Candidatus Puniceispirillum marinum IMCC1322: one gene and its partner. The protein of the gene in region 1 binds, or shares a complex with, the protein of each later gene. Links are inferred from orthologs where the notes say so. Each region holds a gene or a part of one and is shown on either strand. Other genes may lie near its edges.

Region 1 (2,853 bases):
CAATCGATCCACATATCAGCCAATAAAAAAGTGAGCCCGCGGCTCACTATCTATGCGACAGCTGATTTTGCATATTATATATAACGTAACACGCCAAATGACAAGCGTTTACGTCAGCACCTGTTTCAGCCTAGCTACGGGTAAAAATAAACCAGGCCGGATGGCGTGCTTCATTTTCGGCCTTTTTCATATAGCGTGTCGCTGGCAAGTCTGCTGGTCGTATCTGCCAGTCATCTGCACAGCGCGCGGTCCAGTCAAAGGCCGGATGCCGCATTGCCGCCTGTAACAGCCAGCTTTTTGCCGTTGGATCATCACTGGCCATCACAAGGCTGCCCCCTGGCCGGATCAGCCGCGCCAGCGAATTCATCACATCATCTTGCAGAATCCGGCGTCCAGCATGGCGCTTTTTTGGCCAGGGATCGGGAAACATAACATAGGCACCCGCCAGCGACGCATCGGCCAGCGACGCAAAGATCAGCCGCACATCATCATCCCAGATGCGGATATTATCGATATCGTCATCCTGCATATGCCGCAGCAGACTAGCGACACCATTTATAAAGGGCTCGGCACCAATGAAACCGGCATCAGGCCGTTGCGTCGCCAGTCCGGCGATATGCTCGCCGCCGCCAAACCCGATTTCCAGAAAAACATCCGCACAGGGACTACTGAATTGCGCGGCGGCGTGACGTTCTAGATCAAACCGTACTTCAGGCAATTTTTCAGCCAATAAAGTCTGCATTGTCTGCCGCAATGGACGACCTTTCCGCCGTCCGTAAAAGCGCGGGCCATAAAAACGCGAGGCAGAAAAATCCTGATTATCCATATTTGGTTTTTGAGCGCCTGGTTGTTGAGCATCTGTCTTTTTGGTGTCTGTCTTTTTGGCGCCTATCACTTTTATGACTGTCTCTTTTTTGTCTGATGTCATCGTCACAACCATTCCCAAATCACCAGACATCCTCGCTGTGGATACCTATAAATATTAGGCCAAAGCCGCCGTCAGTGCAGCTTTCAGATCGGTTGCTTCCCAGCTAAATGATCCCGCACCCGCTTCACCAGCCATACGGCCAAAATGGCCATAGGCAGCACTTGATGCGTAGATCGGCTTATTCAGGCCAAGATGTTCACGGATGCCACGTGGTGTCAGCTTCATCGACTGGCTCAAAGCCTGTTGCAAATCAGCATCACTGCCTGCACCGGTGCCGTGCGTATTCGCATAGACCGAAACCGGATCAGCAACACCAATGGCATAAGCAAGCTGAATCGTGCATTTCGTCGCCAGACCGGCGGCCACAACATTCTTCGCCAGATAACGCGCGGCATAGGCGGCAGAACGGTCAACTTTTGTCGGGTCTTTACCCGAAAAGGCGCCTCCACCATGCGGCGCGGCACCACCATAAGTATCAACAATAATCTTTCTGCCTGTCAGACCGGCATCACCATCGGGTCCACCAATAACGAAATTACCCGTTGGATTAACCAGCAGATCATCGGCACCCACCATCCAGCCATCTGGCAGGATATCGGCAATAACCGGTGTCACCAATTTACGTATATCATCTGTTGATGCGCCTTCGGCATGCTGGGTAGATAAAACGATCTTATGCGTACCAATGGGTTTACCATCATCATCATAAACCATTGTGATCTGGCTTTTCGAGTCGGGGCGTAAAATCGAATCCGCATTGCTTTTGCGCATTCCGGCAAGACGTTTTAGAATCTGATGCGAATAGTGTATCGGTGCTGGCATAAGAACGTCGGTTTCGTCACAGGCATAACCAAACATAAGCCCCTGATCACCGGCGCCTTCATCCTTGTTATCGCCTTCATCAACGCCCATTGCAATATCGGCTGATTGCTCATGCAAATAATTCTGAAATTCGAAATGGGCGTGATGGAATTTGTCCTGCTCATAGCCAATATCCTTAACCGCCGCCCGCACCGCAGGTTCAATCTGTTTCATAATACCGGCGATCTGGTCTTCGGGTGCCCGCACCTCACCTCCCAGAATGACGCGATTGGTCGTCGCCATGGTTTCGCACGCAACACGCGCTTCTGGGTCAGCTGTTAGAAACAGATCAAGCACCGTGTCTGATATGCGATCGCATACCTTATCAGGATGCCCTTCGGACACGGATTCAGACGTAAATAGATATGACATGAGAGCCTCTTTATTTTTCGACAGGGTTTTTTGCCTGAACTAGCGGCGCTGGTCAAGCCGTCAGTCAAGCCGCCGATCAAGCCAATATGCAAACCCGGCGGTCAGCATAAGCATAAAGACAAACAACATCTGCCCCATTTTGGCAAGTAACGTTGTTTCCAGCGCGGCAACCACCTGCACATCAAGACTATCGGCAATGCCAAGCTCGATCTGGCCAAGTGGCCGTCCTAGCGGATCAAACGCCCCGCTGATACCAGCATTCGCGGCGCGGATCAATGTCATGCCTTCCTCGACCGCACGCATCTGGCTTTGAGCCAGATGTTGCCAGGGACCTGCCGTATGACCGAACCACCCATCATTTGTCAGATTGACTATGAAATCCGGCTTGTTCTGGCGGTCAACGATCGCCCCCGAAAAAATCACTTCATAACAGATCAATATCTGCGCCCTGCCAACTCCTGGTACAGTGAACAGCTTATTTGTTGTTCCTTTACTGAAATCCTGCGGGCCAGCAATCACATCAATAAGCGGAACCAGGCCACGAAACGGCACATATTCGCCAAATGGCACAAGGTGGCGTTTGTCATAAATGCCTTTGAGCGCACCATTATGCGCATGCAAAACCGCCGCATTGAATAATCTATCCTGTTCGTCACGGCGCGGAATGCCGGTCAGCAGATACCCATCAAACG
Region 2 (10,949 bases), 350 kb from region 1 along the record:
AAACATTGGCCAGCGCTGATCAGATAAATGTGCTTGCTGGCGTGACCGCGCATGATGATGCGGTGCTTTCGATGATGGCTGGTCGGCCTTTGGTGATTATCGAGACCGGTGATCCGGCGCGTAATAAGGTGCTTGCCCAGCATGCACGATCGCTTGGGGTGCCGGTGAATGTGCCGGACACCATTTCCCTATGCAGTTTTTTTCTGGGTTCGATTGTCGATCGTTCACCTGTCATTGTGGCGATTTCCACTTCGGGGTTGGCACCGGTTCTGGCACAGCATATCCGCGCACGGATCGAAGATATGCTGGCACCAGCAACAGGCAGGTTGGCGCATTATCTGTTCCGGCTTCGTGACCGGATGAAACATTTTCCACATGCCATGCGTCGCGGCTTGCAACATCAGATTTTAAAAGGGCAAATTGCCCAATATGTCATGGCGGGTAAAGCGACGGTGGCTGATAATGCCATCATGCATATGCTTGGCAATGTTTCGTCATCACAAGACCGGTCACATGCCGAAAAGGTGCGGATACAAATTGTTGATGCGGGTGCAGGCGCCAAGGGACTGTTATCCCTGGATGCGGCAGAGGCTATCCGTCATGCCGATAGTATTTTTTACGATCATCTGGTGTTGGACGAGGTGCTTGATCTGGCACGGCGCGAGGCCAAACTGACACTCTGCCAGATTGTTCACTATGCCAACGGTCAGCTAAAAGGCGGCCAACATAAAGACGATATGTCAATGGCATCATTGCTTGGCAAGCTGAAGGCGGCATCTAAAACCAATGACCGTATTGTCTATCTGGCAGGGGGTGATCCGCGCCATACGCGCACGGCTGATTTCATGCTCAAAGCGCTTGGTGATCATGGCCTTGCTGGCCAGCATATCACCTCGGCGGCAACGCCGCGTGCGCCGTCCTATACGGCACCAAGACCCGCCATTAATGCCAGTGACATTGTACAGCTGGGCGTGATTAACAACCCCAATAACGATCTGCGAGAAGGTGCCTGAAATGTCAAAAACCCCTGATATGTCAAAAACTGATGATATTATTCTAACCGCAAACCGGCTTGATGATGGTGTTGTGCTATGGATGACAAACAAGCTGGACTGGACAGTTAACCGCAGCAAAGCCGCGATGTTTGATGCAAAGAGCGCCCCCCTTGCCACAGCCCGCGCCGAACAGGATGTGGCCGCAAACCGGATAGTTTCGCTCTATACTATTGCGGTGAATGGCAAGGCAGACCAGTCAGCGCGTGAGACAATTCGCGCTGCTAGAGGTCCGTCCATCATCCCCCCTGCGGATAGGCCAGCCTGTGCCCCTGTTCCGTTAGGCAGATTCTTTCATCCATCTATAAAAGGAGCGCCGCATGTATCGCTACGATCAGCTTGACCGAAATTTTGTCAAAGCGCGGGCGCTACAATTCCGTAATCAGGTCGAACGCCGACTGGCGGGAGCGTTAAGCGAGGATGAATTCAAACCTTTGCGGTTACAGAATGGTCTGTATTTGCAACTTCATGCCTATATGTTGCGGGTCGCAATTCCCTATGGGGTTATGAGCGCACAACAGCTTCGTGGTCTAGCTGGAATCGCTCGTGATTTTGATCGCGGCTTTGGCCATTTTACCACCCGGCAGAATATCCAGTTTAACTGGATCAAGCTTGTGGAAACGCCTGATATTCTGGATCGGCTAGCCAGCTTTGATATGCATGCGATTCAAACCTCGGGCAATTGCATCCGCAATGTCACTTCGGATCCATTTGCCGGTGCGGCGGCTGACGAGTTGGAAGATCCGCGTGGCTGGTGTGAAATCATCCGGCAATGGTCAACCTTGCATCCCGAATTTGCCTTTTTGCCGCGTAAATTCAAGATCGCCGTATCAGCAGGCGCGACAGATCGCGCCGCCACCGGCTTTCATGATATCGGCTTGCGGATGGTCAAAAATACCGATGGCCAGATTGGCTTTCGGGTGCTGGTTGGCGGCGGACAGGGGCGCACCCCACGTGTGGCCCAGCAGATCGCCGCCTTTCTGCCAAAGCATCATTTACTATCCTATCTCGAGGCAATTCTGCGTGTCTATAATCAGGCCGGGCGCCGCGACAATATCTATAAGGCGCGAATCAAGATACTGGTCGAAGCTATGGGAATCGATGCTTTTCGCGATGCAGTTGCGGCTGAGTGGGACAAAATCCGCAATAGTGCTATCGAACTGCCCGACGCCGAGCGTGATCGGATTCTTGCCCATTTTGCACCTGTCGATCTACCGCCATTCCCTGCGCGTGATTATATGGACGATATCACGCGTCGCCGGCAAACTGACCGTGCTTTTGACCAGTGGATGACGCGTAATATTACGGCCCATTGGCATCCTGATTATTGTGCGGTCATGATCAGCCTGAAAGCGATTGACCGTCCGCCTGGTGATGCCTCGGCGCATGAGATGGAAGCCATAGCCGATATTGCCGAAACCTATGGTCAGGACGAAATTCGCGCAACTTATGAACAGAATCTGATTATCCCGCATATGGCTAAACAGCATCTACCAGCAATATATGACCGGCTTGCCGCGCTTGACCTTGCTGGCGCTGAGGCTGGATTGATTGGCGATATGATCGCCTGTCCGGGACTGGATTACTGTAATCTTGCCAATGCGCGGTCTTTGCCATTGGCTGATAAGATTTTCCGGCGTTTTGATGATGCTGACCGGCGCGCTGATATTGGGGCGTTACGCCTAAATATATCCGGATGTATTAATGCCTGCGGGCATCATCATGCGGCGGATATCGGCATATTGGGTGTCAATAAAAAGGGTGTTGAACATTATCAGATCACGCTTGGCGGACGGGCTGGTGAGGCGGCCGCAATCGGCAGCATTATGGGGCCGTCTTTTGAAGAGGCTGATGTGCCTGCCGCGATCGAACGTATCGTCGATACCTATATGGATTTACGGCATGACAGTGAAACATTTGCCGATAGTCTGATCCGACTTGGAACCGCACCGTTCAAGGAATCGCTTTATGCGTGACGATGCTATCCAGACCCAGACCCAGCTATTTGATCTTGCCCATGGTACAGTGATTGACGCGGCAGATCGGCGTGTTGCCGATTATAGAATCGCTACTGGTGACAGCTTGGCAGATGAGTCCATATATGCGGCGCTTAGCATAGATAGTGTGGTCGAAATCAGGTTTGACAAATTTTCAGATGGGCGTGGATTTACCTATGCCCGGCGCATATCTGAGGCTGGGCTTGCTGGCGTACTTGTGGCCAGCGGTCATGTGATTGCCGATCAGGCCGATTATTTGCGCCGCTGTGGCTTCACCCATGCTGACATCCCCATATCAAAAATAGATGACTGGCAGGCCGCCTTATCAGCCATTCCAGCCCATTTTCAGCATATGACAAATTCTCCACGTAGCCGTATGGCTGCCTCAACTATGCGCCGCAAATAGGGCAATCATTTTTTTAGTCATTTTTTCCCCACATTGCTTGACAAGTTGTTGCAGGGAGCCCACATAGCATTGATTAAGGGCTAGCACTCGCGATGGGTGAGTGCTAGTGACACTTTTATTTGCATAACGGAGGAGAGAAAGGCATGAAATTCAGGCCCCTTCACGACCGCGTCGTTGTACAGCGGATTGAATCGGAAGAAAAGACTGCAGGCGGAATCATTATTCCAGATACAGCCAAAGAAAAGCCAATGGAAGGCAAGGTTATTGCCGCCGGAGCTGGCGCGCGAGACGAGACTGGCAAAGTTCAGCCGCTTGACGTTAAAGCTGGCGACTCTGTGCTGTTTGGCAAATGGTCAGGCACCGAAGTCAAAATCGACGGTCAGGATTATCTGATCATGAAAGAATCCGACATCATGGGTGTTATCGAATAGATCGTCCCCTTAAAGTCTAAAGAGAAGGAATACAGAAAATGGCTGCTAAAGAAGTCAAATTCGGATCAGAAGCTAGAACAAAGATGCTCGAAGGTGTCGATATCCTAGCGAACGCCGTTAAAGTCACATTGGGTCCAAAAGGCCGCAACGTGGTTTTGGAAAAGTCTTTTGGCGCACCACGGATCACCAAAGACGGTGTGACAGTTGCTAAAGACATCGAATTGAAAGACAGATTCCAGAATATGGGCGCACAGATGGTGCGTGAAGTGGCGTCAAAAGCGAATGACGTCGCTGGTGACGGAACAACAACCGCAACCGTTCTGGCGCAAAGCATTGCCCAGGAAGGCGCAAAAGCTGTTGCATCTGGCATGAACCCAATGGATCTGAAACGTGGCATCGACATGGCTGTCGAGGCTGTTGTTGAAAAGATCGTTGCAGGTTCAAAGACCATTTCAACATCTGACGAAGTGGCTCAGGTTGGAACCATTTCAGCCAATGGTGAAGAAGAAATCGGTAAGATGATTGCCGAAGCCATGGAGCGTGTTGGTAATGAAGGTGTGATCACCGTTGAAGAAGCCAAAAGCCTCGACACCGAATTGGATGTTGTTGAAGGTATGCAGTTCGACCGTGGTTACCTGTCACCTTATTTTGTGACAGATGCCGAGAAAATGCGCGCCGTCCTTGAAGAGCCGTATATTCTGCTACACGAAAAGAAACTTTCCAATCTACAGGACATGCTGCCTATTCTGGAAAAAGTTGTCCAGTCAAGCCGTCCATTGTTGATCATCGCCGAAGATATCGAAGGCGAAGCTTTGGCAACTTTGGTTGTTAACCGTCTTCGTGGTGGCCTGAAGGTTGCTGCGGTCAAGGCACCTGGTTTCGGTGATCGCCGCAAAGCCATGATGGAAGACCTTGCCATTCTAACGAACGGCACTGTCGTATCAGAAGAAGTTGGTATTGCGCTTGATAGCCTGACACTCGAAATGCTGGGTTCTGCCAAGCGCGTCGAGATCACCAAAGACGAAACAACAATCGTTGATGGTTCTGGTGACAAGACCGAAATCGACGCACGTTGTAACCAGATTCGTGCCCAGGCTGAAGAAAGCACATCAGATTATGACCGTGAGAAGATGCAAGAGCGTTTGGCCAAATTGGCTGGTGGTGTTGCTGTGATCAAGGTTGGCGGTGCTACTGAAGTCGAAGTGAAAGAGCGTAAAGACCGTGTTGACGATGCAATGCACGCAACCCGTGCTGCGGTTCAAGAAGGTATCGTCCCTGGCGGCGGTGTTGCGCTTGTTCGTGCATCAGTGGTTCTTGATGGCTTGAAGCCAGCTAACCGTGATCAGGAAGTTGGCATCAATATCGTTCGCCGCGCATTGCAGGCTCCGGCCCGTAATATTGCGGAAAACGCTGGTGCTGAAGGTTCGGTTATCGTTGGCAAGCTCATGGAAAGCAACGATCCAAACATGGGTTACGATGCCAAGAATAACGAATATACCGACATGATCAAAGCTGGTGTTATCGATCCGACTAAAGTGGTTCGTTCGGCTTTGCAAAATGCGGCATCTGTTGCTGGCCTGCTGGTTACAACCGAAGCTATGGTTGCTGAAAAGCCAGAGCCAAAAGATCCAATGCCAGCTGCCCCTGATATGGGCGGCATGGGCGGTATGGGTGGCATGGGCTTCTAAAGTCAGTCATCTATGTTACGAATATCAGACCGGAGGGTGGTAACGCCCTCCGGTTTTTGTTTGGGGTAACCTAGGCCGCAGATTGATAGGGGTTATTGGCGTCAGCGACCCGCCTGATTTTGATCTGGTTTTGCGATGCCTGTGGTGTGACCAACGCACTTAGTTCTGTAATACCATATGATAACGTGATGCTAAGTTGATCGCGCGCTATTTGGCGCAATGTCATGTCCTGTGTTGGTTCAATTGGGCATTCATCACGCTCCCACCGTCCCACTGACTGTGTATCGCGATGAAGCAGTTTAGCCAATTGCGCCTGTGTCATACCTATTTCTGTGCGCAGAAAGCGAATTTCAGCGCCGCTTAGTGCGCCACTTTGGTTTATCAGCCCTTCGGCAATCGCTCTATGAAGCATGCCAACAGCGGGTATCTGGATGATCTTTTCACCGTCATCATCGACTATATCAAAGTCGGCATCGGCAACGATGACATTATCCAGCCCGCATTCGGTATAGTGATAATCTTGTGTATTCATTTTTTACTCCAACATCCCTGATGGATTTCGCATGGGGTACTCATCTTTCCAAAATATCGTGATAAATTTTATCATCTTTGTGTCAAAATCTGGAACGATCACAACGACTAAACTCCGGTTATGTGAATTAGGGGTTTTGCCTTCGACCTTATATTTCCAGAATCCATCTTGCGATGATTTTTCAGCATCATCATAAACATATCCAAATTTCAAAAGATATCTGACATCAGCAACAATCAAATTTCGTTTCGCAAGTTGTTCCTTAAAATGAACTCGCTGTATCCAAGTCGTAAGATCATTTGCTGCCAACTTCCAAACCATCTTGGTTGCGCGCGCTGGGGTAAGTGCCGTGGGTTTCGTCATCAATAGCTTCTGCGTATGATTTCATGGGCTAAACACCAGCATTATAATCAAATAAAAGTATCATGGTGATATATATCATGATGATATATAGAAGCAATTAGAATGCTGTGTCAAGCCTATTTAAAACGATGGCGAGCGCAACGTAGTTTACCGCTTGGCTAAATTATTAATTGTCACTCTCCCAAAAAATCCCTGGTGCGGGCGATCGCTTCGGCAAGGCCGACACGCTGCACCTCGACATCGGGTGGAAAGGCTGTCGTCAGGCGGGTTGGCAGGCGGCTATCGAGCATCACGAAAACACCGCGATCAGTATCTCGGCGAATCAGGCGGCCAAAGGCCTGACGCAACTTCAATCGTGCCAGTCGTTCAGTCCAGGCATCGCGGCCTTGCCATTTGGCACGCGCCTGAAATAACAGGTCACTGCGTGGCCACGGCATGCGGTCAAACACGATCATCCGCAATGCCGCCCCGGGGACATCAATGCCATCGCGCACGGCATCAGTACCTAGCAGACATGATTCGGCCTCTTCGCGGAACATCTGCAACAGGGTTTGCAAATTCATCTTGTCTATATGCTGGGCATAGAGGGGCAGACCTGCCGCTTCCAGCCGTGCCAATAGGTCTGGATGCACGGCTTTTAGGCGCCGCACTGCTGTAAACAGCCCCAAGGCACCGCCGCCTGATGCCTGCATCAAGCCCGCCATTGCCGCCGCCGTTGCCGAGGGGCGGTCACGCACCACATCATTGACGACAAAAATACGTGTCTGATTGGCATAATCAAAGGGCGAGCTGAAAGCTGCCCGCAATGTCGGATGTGCCAGATGTGCCGCCCCCGTCAGCGCCAAGGCCGAAGCCCAGCCGTCGGCGGCAACCGTATTGTCACGCGCACTGTCTTTTGTCGCGGCTTCCTTTTCGGCTTGGCTGCGTTTGGGCTGGGCGTAATCCTGCAAGGTTGCCGACGTGATCGCCACCCCATGTGCCCCATCCAGCACCTCAGCGGTAAAGGGAATGGTAGGATCAAGCCAATGGCGGGCATAGCCAACATCACGATCCTGACCTTCGATCCGGTCAATCTGCAACCAGTCAACAAAGCCATCACGTTGGCCATCGCGCACATCACCCAGCATCAGCTGCCAGGCATTAACCGGCCCTGCCGCGCGTAGCTCTAAACCGCGAATGGCGCCCTCGATCCGCGCGCGTGCAGCGCTGTCCAGCTCATCGACTTTATCATCAAGCAAGGCTTTGAGTCGTTTTGCCAGATTGTTAAGCGGCACCAGCAGATGGTGCAGTCGATCGGCAAATTCATTGGCCGATGTTAATAAATCATCCGACGCTGGATGTAGTTCACTTTGCAGATCATATTGGCTTTCGGGGTCAGCCGCGCGCGCATATAGGCTGTTGCGCACATGCATGAAAAAGGCCTCGGCTGGTCCCATTGGTTGAAAAGCGGATAAACGCTTCTGCCAGCCCTGACCAGGCAGGTCACGGGCAAATTCAAGGGCGGCTTCGAGATCGGCTTTTGCCGCATCGTCGCCCGCAATCAGATCTTCAAGCCGACGTTTCAATCCACGTGCACGCCCCCGTCGTCCATCTTCAGCACCACGAATCCAATGTCGTAATTCGGCTGTTTCACCAGCGCTTAGATAGGCCGAAAAGGCACTATCAGCCGCGTCAAATACGTGATGCCCCTCATCAAATACATAGCGTGTAGGCCGCCGCCGGTCATCATTGCTGGCATAGGCGGCATGGATCATAACCAGCGCATGATTGGTGACAACAATATCGGCACGTTTGGCGCTGCGGGTCGATTTTTCAACAAAGCATTTGTTATAATGCGCACAGGCGGCATGCACGCATTCACCGCGCCGGTCAGCCAGACCAACCGTCTGTGCGCGTCCTAGCAGATCCATTAGCCATGCGGGAAAGCTGGCACCTGTCAGATCGCCGTCACTTGTTGCCCCTGCCCAACGCGCCATCAAGCCCAAAGCGGTGGCGTTACGTGGTTGCCCCGGCATTGTCCCTAGGGCTTCTTCCAGATTAAGTAGGCATAGATAATTTTCCCGGCCTTTGCGCAAGACAACCTTTTGTGCATGCGTTTCGGCATTCGGATATAGTCGCGTCAGCTCTGCCGCTATCTGATGTTGAAGCGTACGTGTATAGGTCGAAATCCATACGGCGGCGCCATTTTTTTCTGCCCATAGGGATGCAGGTGCCAGATAGCCTAATGTCTTGCCTGTACCAGTGCCCGCTTCGGCAAGCACCAATGTTGGTGCTGGTCCGGCATCTGGCCGGTCAAAGCTGGCGGCGATGGCGGCGGCATAATCGGACTGGCTTTCACGCATTTCTGCGCTATGTCCGAGCATATCCTGAAGCCGTTCGCGGGCGGCATCTGGCAAAACAGGTTGCGTGCCGGGATCGATCTGTGGCGTGTAATCGGTATATTCGGGTAGACGGTTCCAGATCGCTGCATTGCGTCCGTCGGGTGGCTCTGGCTTCTGGGGTGCTAGGCCTAGATGCGATAGCACAATAGGCCCCCATGTCCAGCCGCCAGCTGTCATCATGGCAGCAATTTCACCCGCTTCCTTTCGCGCTGGTGGCGGCGCGCCGGCCAGTTCATCAAGCAGCATAAAGGCAATCTGCGGCAAAAGCGCCGCCATGGCGTCACCGCTTTGTGGCCGTGCTAGCCCCAATTGCGAGGCCAGCCCGACAGGTGTTGGCAGACAGAAACGCGCAGGCCGCACAAAGGCGAATAATTCCATGATATCAAGCGCACGGGCGATGTCTGTGCCTGCCCGGGCGCTACTCCACCGACGATGGCATAATAGCACTGTTTTTTGGCCAAGCTTATGGCTTAACGCGGTGCGATCCAACTCGGCAATCTCGCCATTCTCCGAAATCCAGATCAGATGTGATCCATGCGGATAGAACACAGGCGCACTGTGTAATTCGGGAATTTCATTGGGATTTGACGAGAAGATATCCTGCATGACTCTATTGATATAGACCGCCACGCCAGTACAATCTAGCCTCGTGGGGGTAGATAGGCGTGAAAACCGCATTTTATCCCATTGTCAGGCATTGTGATCGCGCTTGACCTTACCCAAGGCTTTGCCTAGCTTGGCGACAGTTTGATTGCGTCCTCACATTGCTGGCGACGCTATGTTAAAAAGAGCATCTGATGACGAATGTGAATGAAATGATGGATATTGCCCGCAATGCCAAAGCCTGGCCGTTTGCCGAAGCCGTGATGCTGGCGAAGCGGTTGGATAAAATGGGCGGCCCCAAAAAGGACAGCGTCATTTTTGAAACTGGTTATGGCCCATCTGGCCTGCCGCATATAGGCACTTTTGGCGAGGTGGTTCGTACCAGCATGGTGCGACATGCTTTTGAAACACTTACAGGAGCCACAACCCGCCTGATTTGCTTTTCCGATGACCTTGATGGGTTTCGCAAGATTCCCGATAATATTCCGAATCCCGAACAGCTGACGCCATATCTGCACATGCCGCTGACCAAGGTGAAAGACCCATTTGGCACAGCGTCATCCTTTGGGGCGCATAATAATGAGGCCTTACAGGCGTTTCTTGATTCATTCGGGTTTGACTATGAATTTGTCAGTTCGACCGACTGTTATACATCCGGCATGTTTGACGATGCGCTACGTGATATGCTGGCGCATTATGATGATATCATGAAGATCATGTTGCCAACATTGGGGGCAGAACGTCAAGCCACCTACAGCCCGTTCTTTCCGATCTGCCCGGACACTGGCCGCGTGCTACAAGCCAAGGTGATTGCCCAGGATGTGGCCAATGACAGCATTACCTATCTGCATCCAGAAACAGGCGAAGAGAAAACAAGTCTGGTGACAGGTGGCCATTGTAAATTGCAGTGGAAATGTGACTGGGCGATGCGCTGGTATGCGTTGGGTGTCGATTATGAAATGAATGGCAAGGATCTGACTGATTCGGTCACGCAATCATCCAAGATTGTGCGTGCCCTTGGTGCCATACCGCCTGCCGGTCTGACCTATGAACTGTTTCTGGATGCGAATGGTGAAAAGATTTCAAAGTCGAAAGGCAATGGTCTGTCGATTGACGAGTGGCTTCGTTACGGCAGTCCAGAAGCATTGTCATTATTCATGTATGCCCAGCCAAAACGCGCGAAACGCCTGCATTTTGATGTGATCCCAAAGACCGTTGATGAATATTACCAGCATCTTGGCAAGATCACCGAACAGGATGTCGCGGCGCAGATTGAAAATCCAGTCTGGCATATTCATAGTGGTGTGCCAGAAGCCGCCACCCTGCCGCTGACCTTTACCTTGCTGTTGAATCTGGCGGCGGTGTGCCACGCCGAGGATTCATCAGTGGTGTGGGCTTATGTAAGCGACTATGCCGAAGGGGTCAGTGCTGATACACATCCGGCTCTTGACCGGATGATCGACTATGCGGTGAATTATTATCAGGATCTGGTTAGG

The links.
Region 2: the proteins of metK (region 1) and groL are in contact, whole or in part, in a cryo-EM structure (PDB 8P4O), measured with the Escherichia coli proteins. The link is inferred for Candidatus Puniceispirillum marinum IMCC1322 from one-to-one orthologs.

What each region holds. Positions count from the first base shown.
Region 1 is NC_014010.1:1,748,670-1,751,522, forward strand. What follows is about bases 73-2,853. They hold metK (methionine adenosyltransferase), read right to left. Parts: upstream 2,162-2,853; coding sequence 983-2,161; downstream 73-982. Other genes in these bases: trmB (tRNA (guanine(46)-N(7))-methyltransferase TrmB), read right to left, coding at 131-928; lnt (apolipoprotein N-acyltransferase), read right to left, coding at 2,222-2,853. UniProt on the Escherichia coli protein: Catalyzes the formation of S-adenosylmethionine (AdoMet) from methionine and ATP.
Region 2 is NC_014010.1:2,092,819-2,103,767, forward strand. Bases 3,283-6,249 are described here. They hold groL (chaperonin GroEL), read left to right. Parts: upstream 3,283-3,924; coding sequence 3,925-5,574; downstream 5,575-6,249. Other genes in these bases: SAR116_RS09735 (DUF934 domain-containing protein), read left to right, coding at 3,283-3,455; groES (co-chaperone GroES), read left to right, coding at 3,599-3,886; SAR116_RS09750 (transcriptional regulator), read right to left, coding at 5,645-6,106; SAR116_RS09755 (DUF4258 domain-containing protein), read right to left, coding at 6,110-6,249. In the rest of the region: SAR116_RS09720 (siroheme synthase domain-containing protein), read left to right, coding at 1-1,013; SAR116_RS09725 (DUF2849 domain-containing protein), read left to right, coding at 1,015-1,395; SAR116_RS09730 (nitrite/sulfite reductase), read left to right, coding at 1,373-3,028; more of SAR116_RS09735, read left to right, coding at 3,021-3,282; more of SAR116_RS09755, read right to left, coding at 6,250-6,469; SAR116_RS09760 (ATP-dependent DNA helicase), read right to left, coding at 6,643-9,528; SAR116_RS09765 (lysine--tRNA ligase), read left to right, coding at 9,648-10,949.